Regions from separate parts of the Micromonospora sp. NBC_00858 genome, predicted to be linked through region 1. Evidence: riboswitches for the same ligand, from Rfam matches in the RefSeq annotation. Region 1 holds a riboswitch; the other holds the start of a gene.

Region 1 (4,235 bases):
GGTCCCCACCTACCTGCGCTTCGTCAAGGGTGTGGTCGACGCGCACGACCTGTCGCTGAACATCTCCCGGGAGATCCTCCAGCAGGACCGGCAGATCCAGATCGTCCGCCGCCGGCTGGTCCGCAAGGTCCTCGCCACCGTCCGGGACCTCAAGGTCAACCACCCCGAGCGCTACCGCACCTTCTGGACCGAGTTCGGCGCGGTGGTCAAGGAAGGGCTGATCGACGACACCGACAACCGCGACACCCTGCTGGAGATCCTGTCGCTGGCCTCCACCCACGACCCGGCCGAGCCCACCGACCTGGCCGGCTACGTCGCACGGATGAAGGACGGCCAGAACGACATCTGGTACGCCACCGGCGACTCCCGGGCCACCATCGAGAACTCCCCGCACCTGGAGGCGTTCCGGGCCAAGGGCCACGAGGTGCTGCTGCTCACCGACCAGGTCGACGAGGTGTGGGTCGAGCGGGTCGGCGAGTACGACGGCCGCCCGCTGCGCTCGATCGCCAAGGGCGAGGTCGACCTGGACACCGACGAGGAGAAGCAGCAGGCCGAGGCCGAGCGTGAGCAGCAGCGACAGGAGTTCGCCGCACTGCTCGACTGGCTGGGCACCACGCTGGCCGAGAGCGTCCGGGAGGTCCGCCTGTCGTCCCGGCTGACCACCTCACCGGCCTGCGTCGTCGGCGACGCGCACGATCTCACCCCGACCCTGGAGAAGATGTACCGGGCCATGGGACACGAGATCCCGTCCACGAAGCGGATCTTGGAGATCAATCCCGGTCACGCACTGGTCGCGGGGCTGCGCAAGGCGCACGAGCAGGGCGGCGACTCCGCTGCTCTCACCGAGACCGCCGAGTTGCTGTACGGCCTGGCGGTGCTCGCCGAGGGCGGCGAGCTGGCCGACCCGGCCCGGTTCACCCGGGCGCTCGCCGACCGGCTGGCCCGCACCCTCTGACCGGTTGACCCGTCCGGCCGGCGGGCCGCCCGATCAACGGGCTCCGCCGGCCGGGCCGCACGGTGACCCGCTACCCGCGCTCCCAGCGGGCGAACACTCCCGCGCTCCGCCACATCGCCTGAGACAACGACCTGGTCGGAAACGGTCCATGATGGTCACTGCACAGTCTCCGGTCGCCCGCAACCGCTGCGTGGACCGCCCCGCGTGCCCCGGTGAAGAAGTTCACAGGGGGTGGGCGATCGTCACCGACGGTGCCTAACGTCGGTCAGGTTCGTCGATGCGGACACCGCCACCGGTACGCCAAATCCTGCCGCCGGTCGGCCGGCCAGTCATCCAGGCAGGAGCGGGGGACCCAGGTTCCTCGGTGCACGTCACCTCGGGGTGAAGCCGCCACCGCGCGGCCGGGCTCCTCGGCCCGAACCCGACAGCTCACCTCGTCGGCGTGGAGGAAGCTCACATGACATCTGAATACACGCCCCGTCACCGACGGGTCACCACCCGCCGCGTCGCCGTCGGCACGCTGGCCGTCGGCGCGGTCACCGGGGCCGTCGCCCTCTTCGGGCCGGCAGCCCCGGCCCAGGCCGCGGTCAACTGGGACGCGATCGCCCAGTGCGAGTCCAGCGGCAACTGGCACATCAACACCGGCAACGGCTACTACGGCGGGTTGCAGTTCTCGCAGAGCACCTGGGCCGGTTACGGCGGCAAGAAGTACGCCGCCCGCGCCGACCTGGCCAGCCGTGGTGAGCAGATCGCCGTCGCCGAGAAGGTGCTCGACGGGCAGGGCATCGGTGCGTGGCCGACCTGCGGCAAGAAGGGCGGCTCGTCGGGCGGCTCCGCCACGAAGTCGACCGGGAAGTCGTCGACGAAGTCCACCGGGAAGTCGTCGACGAAGACCACCAAGCCGCAGGAGCGGTCGTCGCGTGGCGAGCAGCCGGCGACCCGCAACCACCAGCGCACCGCGCCGACGACGGGCGGCGAGACGTACCTGGTCAAGCCGGGCGACACGCTGTCGGAGATCGCCCAGACCCACCGGGTGGCGGGCGGCTGGCAGGCCCTGTACGAGGGCAACCGGCAGCTGATCGGCGCCGACCCGGGTCTGATCTTCCCGGGTCAGCGGCTCAGCCTCTGACGCACGAGCCCGCGGGCGCTCGACCGGAGTCCGGTTGAGCGCCCGCAGGCGTGTGTCGAGGAGGGGCGCCCCGGCAGGTGGTGGTCAGGCGGCCGAGGCGGCCGCCCCTGGACGCGAGCCGGCCGACCAGGCGCGGCGCGGGGCCGGAGCGTCCGTCGCCGACCAGTCAGCGTCTGCGGTGCCGTCCTCGCCCCGCTCGGCAGAGGCTGTGGCCGGTGCGTCTGTCGCACCACGGGACAGCTGGAGCGACTGTTCAGCGTTCCTGCGAGCGGCGCACGGCCACGGCTGGCCGGCGCAGAGCAGGTTGCCGCAGGCGCCGTCCTCGTCCGGCTCGTGTGCGCTGAGCACGTCGACCGCGAGCTGCCAGAGCAGCGGGTCGGTCACGTCGCCGGGACGCTGCTCGTGGCGGCTCGGACGGTTGCTGGTGTCGTCGGGCATGGTGGTCCCCCCTGTCAGGCTGTTCCTCTCAAGAGTCACCCCATCAGCCGGCCGCTAAACCGCCGACCTGCTGCGATGTGTCTCTGATCGCAGGCCGACCGCCCTTCGGTCAGTCCGGCAGCAGGGGCATCTCGACGCCCGGCTCCCGGCCGAGCAGCACCGCTCGGGTCAGCGCCGTCGACCCGAACCGGTCGCGGACAGCGTCCACCGCGGCGTCCAACTCCGCCCCCGGGTCGCGGTGGAACGGCAGCTCGGGCTGGACCGGGTTGTCGTCCAGGTTGCCCACCGAGACGCCGATCAGTGTGACGCCCCGCCGGTCGATCTCGGGCAGTGCGGCTCGCAGCAGCGCCCGTGCGGCGGCGAGCAGCGGGGTGGTGTCCGCCGTCGCCTTGCCTACGGTGTGCGAACGGGTGGCCCGCGTGTAGTCGCCGAAGCGCAGCCGCAGCACCACCGTGCGCCCGGACCGTCCGGCCGCCCGCATTCGCCGGGTGACCCGGTCGACCAGGCCGGCCAGGATGGCGTCCAGCTCTGCCGGCGGGTGCGGCGTACGGCTCAGCGCGTGCTGCGCGCCCATCGAGCCGCGCCGGCGGCCGACCTGGACCGCCCGGGGGTCGTGGTTGTGCGCCAGGGCGTGCAGGTGTCGACCGGCACCGGCGCCGAGCAGTGACACCAGCGCCGCCTCGCCGAGCCGGGCCACCTCCCCGACGGTACGGATCCGTCGTTCCCGCAGCTTCGCGGCGGTGATCGGGCCGACACCCCAGAGCCGTTCCACCGGCAGCGGGTGCAGGAACGCCAGCTCGGCGTCGGGCGCGACGACCAGCAGCCCGTCCGGCTTCGCCACCCCGCTGGCCACCTTCGCCAGGAACTTCGTCCGGGCCACGCCCACCGTGATCGGCAGGTGGATCCGCTCGCGGACCTCCCGGCGCAGCCGCTCGGCGATGTCGGCCGGCGGCCCGGCCAGCCGGCGCAGGCCGCCGACGTCCAGGAACGCCTCGTCGATGGAGAGCCCCTCGACAAGCGGGGTGGTCTCTCGGAAGATCTCGAACACCGCCCGGCTGGCCGCCGTGTACGCCGACATCCGGGGCGGCACCACGATCGCGTCCGGGCACAGCCGGCGCGCCTGCTGGCCGCCCATCGCGCTGCGTACGCCTCGCGCCTTCGCCTCGTAGCTGGCGGCGAGCACCACGCCGCCACCGACGATCACCGGCCGCCCCCGCAGGCGCGGGTCGTCGCGCTGCTCGACCGACGCGTAGAAGGCGTCCAGATCGGCGTGCAGGATGCTGGCCCCGGACGACACGTACATATGTTCGCATGGCGCGGATGATCACCACAGTGAGCTGGGCGAACGCGACGGCGCGGCCAGGCGGTGTCGCGGTGCCCTAACGCTCCGGCGTCGCGTCGGGTGGCAACGTGTAGTGGTGCATCGACACCGCACTGCCGTCCGGGGCGGTCCACGATGCCGTGCTGGTGCCGGTGCGCCGCCACCCGGTGCGCTCGTAGAGGGCGGCGGCCGCCGCGTCGCCGTCGGCCACCTCGAGCACCAGGTCCGTCCCGCGCTCGCCCGCCCACTGCCGGGTCCGGGCCAGCAGTGCGCTGCCGAGCGCCATGCCACGGGCGGCCGGCAGCACGAAGAGGCGAGCCACCTCGGCCGTCGGCCGAGCGAGCGGCACGTCCGCCCGGTCGGGCATCCGCTGCACCGCCACGTGCCCGACG
Region 2 (4,235 bases), 3.0 Mb from region 1:
CCGCAGGCCCGGCTGAAGAGCCATTTGAGCAGGTCAAACGCGTGAGACGAGGTGCGGGATGAGTAGTCCCGGTACACCCGGCGGTAAGCCGGGTCCGCAGCGGGCCACCGACCGGGCGCCGGCGCTCACCGAGCCGGCCCGGGCGTACGCCGAGCTGGCCGCCGGCAACCGGCGCTTCGTCAGCGGCGCCCCGCGCCACCCCAACCAGGACGCCGGGCACCGGGCGGCGGTCGCCGACGGACAGCACCCGTTCGCGGTGATCGTCGGCTGCTCCGACTCCCGACTGGCCGCCGAGATCATCTTTGACCGGGGGCTGGGCGACCTCTTCGTGGTCCGCACGGCCGGGCACACGACCGGCCCGGAGGTGCTGGGCAGCGTGGAATACGCGGTGACCGTGCTCGGCACCCCGCTGGTGGTGGTGCTCGGCCACGACTCCTGCGGTGCGGTCCAGGCGGCCCGGGAGGCAGCCGCCACCGGCACCCCGCCCCGGGGGCACCTGCGTGCCGTGGTCGACGCCGTGCTGCCCAGCCTGCGTCGCGCCGAGGCCGAGGGGGTGGACGACATCGACGGCATCGTCGACATCCACATCGCGCAGACCGTCGAGGCGCTGCTCGGCCAGTCGCCCGTGCTGGCAGCCGAGGTGGCGCAGGGGCGCTGCGCGGTGGTGGGGGTGTCGTACCGGCTCGCCGCCGGCGCGGTGCGCCCGGTGGCCGCCGTGCCGGCTACCGCCACGGCGCTCGACGTACCGACCGGGCCCAGCACGGCGGCCAGCCCGACCGCGCCCGCCGCCGCCTGACGCGACGAGGGCCGCCCCGCGACGCGGGACGGCCCTTCGACGGGTGGACATGCGGTCAGAGCATCGACATGTGTACGTGGTCGGTGTGGTTCGACGGCCCGCTGTACGACTTCCAGCCGGTCGCCGGGAACCAGATCTGTCGGTTCCAGATCACGTAGTAGATGCCGAGCCGGTCGGCGTTGCGGATGAGGAACGCGGCCACGTTGTTGCCGTACGTCCGGGTGTCCTCGTTGTGCCACGGGCTGAAGCCGCTCTTCTGCAACGACCAGTCGCAGGCGCGGCCCTTCGGGTGCTCCCACGGCCCGCCGGAGCGGTAGCAGCCGACGAACCGGTTGAAGCCGGCCCGCTTGACCTCCTTGTACGCGTGCAGCGTGCGCGGGGTGACGCAGCCGGAGGTGGTGGGGTCGTTCTCGCTGCACGACTCGGACTTCCAGTCACCGTCGGCGGTCCGGTTGGGGCCGATCCGGGCGACCGGTGAGGTCGCCGACACCAGGCCGCCGGTGAAGCCCTTCCCACCGACCAGCGCGAGCGCCTTGTCGGCGTCGCGCTTCTCCTTCGCCATCAGGGCGGTCTGCTTCTGCTGCTCGCGGACCTCCGCGTCGAGGGCCAGCTTGGCCTGCTCGGCGCGGGACTTCACCGTGTTGACCTCGGAGAGCTTCTTCTCGTTGACCATGTTCATCTCGTCGAGCACCGCGGCGCGCTGGACGAACGAGTCGGGGGCGTCGCTCTCCAACAGCATCGCGATCGCGCCGATCCGGCCGGTCCGGTACGACTGGGCGGCGATCTGCCCGACCTGGGGGGCCAGCTTCTCCAACTCCGCGTTGGCCCGGTCGACCTCCGCCGCCAGCTCAATCTGCCGCTTCTTGGACTTGTCCAACTTGGACTTGGCGGCGGAGTAGTCGCGGTTGGCCTTCTCGATCACGTCGTTGAGCAGCGCGGGCTCGCCGTCCTCCTCGTGCCCGGACGGTGTGGGGGTCGTCGGGGCGGCGTGCGCCGGGAGGGGGCCGGCGAGCACGGTCAGTGCGGCGATCACGGCCACCACGGGTGTCAACCAGCGGCGTAGGGGTGCCGTCACAATATTCCCTTCCGTCGACCGCCGACCGGGTTAGCTGACGGGTTCGGGGCGGAAGTGGCCCCTACCGCTGACGCGGATTCACCCCACGTGCCTGGGTCCCCGGCTCGCCAGCTGGCGATTGGGCGGTGGCACCGCAGGCGCTGCGTCGCGCCTTCAGCGGTAACCGGCAGCGAGGTTACCCGAGAGTCGACCGGCTGAGCTACGTCCAGATGCCGACTAAAAGCGTCATTTCGCCATGGCGCTGAGTGACCAGTGACGCGGTTCTCAGGGCGGATGCCCCACCTCGTCACGCTGAGGAGTGTCACCATGCCGTCTCCGTGCTCCTGTCCGGCTCGTGCCACCGGTCGGTGGCGGTGGTTGGGGGTGTGGCCCGCGCCGGATCGGGTCCGGTTGGGTCGGGTCGACCCGTGCGCGGTGAGCTGAGTGCGGCCAGTGCCTCCGCGCGGTCCGGCCTGGGTCGCTCGGCGGGCGGCTCGGCGGCCGGGTCGGCGGGCAGCTCGGCACCCGACCGGCCGGCTGCGGTCACCACGGCGGCCAGTCCGGTGGTCAGCGGTACGGCTGCGATGAGGCCGAGCGTGGCGACCGCGCTGCGGACGATCTCCTGCGCGAGGAACTCGCTGGTCAGGATCTGCCCGAGCGGCCGCGAGTCGGCGGTGAGCAGGAGCAGTAGCGGCAGTGAGGCGCCCGCGTACGCCAGCACGATGGTGTTGACGGTGGAGGCGATGTGCGCCCGGCCGACTCGGGTGGCCGCCCGGTAGAGCTGCAACCGGGTCAGCCCGGGGTTGGCGTTCGCCAGCTCGGTGACGGTGGCCGCCTGGGTGACCGTCACGTCGTCGAGGACCCCGAGCGAGCCGATGATGATCCCGGCGAGCAGCAGGCCGTGCAGGTCCACGTTGGCCTGGAACATCGACAGCGTGGTGGCGTCCTCGCTGCCGAAGCCGGTGAGGTGGGTGGCGGCGGTGGCGATGGTGGCGAGCACGCCGGTCAACACCAGGCTGCCCAGGGTGCCGAGCACCGCGACCGAGGTCTGCGCGGTGACCCCGTGCGTCAGGTAGAGCACCACGAACATGATCAGGGCGGCGCCGACCACCGCCACCAGCAGCGGTGATCGGCCAGCGCCGATCCCCGGGAGCACGAAGGTGAGCAGGATGGCGAAGCTGGCGGCCAGCCCAGCCAGCGCGGCCAGGCCCCGCCACCGGCCGAACGCGACGATCGCGGCGGCGAAGACCACCGCCAGCCAGACCAACGGCGTGCCGCGCTGGTGCTCCGCGATGTTCCAGCTGCTGGCGACGGGATCGGCCGGATCGGTCAGCTCGACCAGGATGACCTCGTCACCGACCTCGACCCGGGGTGCGCCGGGTCCGTCCGGCACCGGCGTCTGGACCTGCTGGCCGGCAGCTGGCCCGTCGGCCACCCGGACGTCCACGGTGCCGCACAGCCCGGCCCCGGCGTCCGGCGTGCCCTCGGGACTCGGTGCGGCCGGCGGGCACGGCTCGGTCACCACCCGGGTCACCGTGCCGTGGTAGCGCGGCACGTCCGTGCCCCCGGCGGTCTGCGGCGACCCGTCGCGTGGCCAGAGCACCACCGCGGCGAGCACGGTGGCGACGAAGAGCGGTACCACGGTCGCGATGAGGATCCGTCGTACCCGGGGCGGGGCGGACGGAGTGGAACGGCTGTGGTCGGAACCCAATGCGAGACTCCCAACGATCCGGTGCGGGGTACGTGCCGGCGGGCCGGTCGGTTCACCGCCGCCGCGGGAATGCGGCGACGGGCATGACGAATCGCTGGGTGGCGACATGACGGCTACGGACGGTGAGTGCTCGGCGCGGTCGACCGGAGGCGACGCCACATCGTGGCGGCGTCGGCGCCCGACTGCGTAGCGAGGTCCGGAGGGCCATCGTGGGAAATGCTAGCCAGCCCGACCCGCGGACGCAGGTTGTGGCGGGGTGTCGCGCGGTCGAACCGCCCGCACGGCGGTGACCGGACCGGCATGTTGGAGTCATGTCCGCTCCGTCACAGCCCGAGCCCGACCGTCCCGGCAGTCACCAGCAGCACGCCGGGTCCGCCGGGCCGAAGCAGCAGGACGAGCACGCCGGGCATGACAAGCACGCCGGGCACGACCCGGCGATGTTCCGCCGTCGGTTCTGGGTCTGCCTGGTGCTCACCGTCCCGGTGGTGCTGACGAGCGACCTGGTGCTGGACCGGCTCGGCCTCCGGCTGGACGTACCGGGGCGCTCCTGGGTCGGGCCGGTGCTCGGCTCGGTTGTGTTCTGGTGGGGTGGCTGGCCGTTCCTGGTCGGTGCGGTCCGCGAGGTGCGGGACCGGGCGCCGGGCATGATGCTGCTGGTCGCGATGGCGATAACC

The links. A riboswitch is a leader RNA that binds a small molecule or an ion and turns the genes downstream of it on or off. The one in region 1 is predicted to bind cyclic di-AMP.
Region 2: another riboswitch for cyclic di-AMP. It lies ahead of OG990_RS26815 (hypothetical protein); the one in region 1 lies ahead of OG990_RS13195 (transglycosylase family protein).

Annotation. Positions count from the first base shown of each region.
Region 1 is NZ_CP108828.1:2,789,241-2,793,475, reverse strand. It holds gene htpG (molecular chaperone HtpG) at 1-955, shown strand, start outside; cyclic di-AMP (ydaO/yuaA leader) riboswitch at 1,244-1,413, shown strand; gene OG990_RS13195 (transglycosylase family protein) at 1,413-2,084, shown strand; gene OG990_RS13190 (hypothetical protein) at 2,169-2,522, opposite strand; gene dinB (DNA polymerase IV) at 2,632-3,819, opposite strand; gene OG990_RS13180 (GNAT family N-acetyltransferase) at 3,902-4,235, opposite strand, start outside.
Region 2 is NZ_CP108828.1:5,751,887-5,756,121, reverse strand. It holds gene OG990_RS26820 (carbonic anhydrase) at 59-796, shown strand; gene OG990_RS26815 (hypothetical protein) at 852-1,871, opposite strand; cyclic di-AMP (ydaO/yuaA leader) riboswitch at 1,875-2,006, opposite strand; gene OG990_RS26810 (YibE/F family protein) at 2,173-3,561, opposite strand; gene OG990_RS26805 (copper-translocating P-type ATPase) at 3,873-4,235, shown strand, end outside.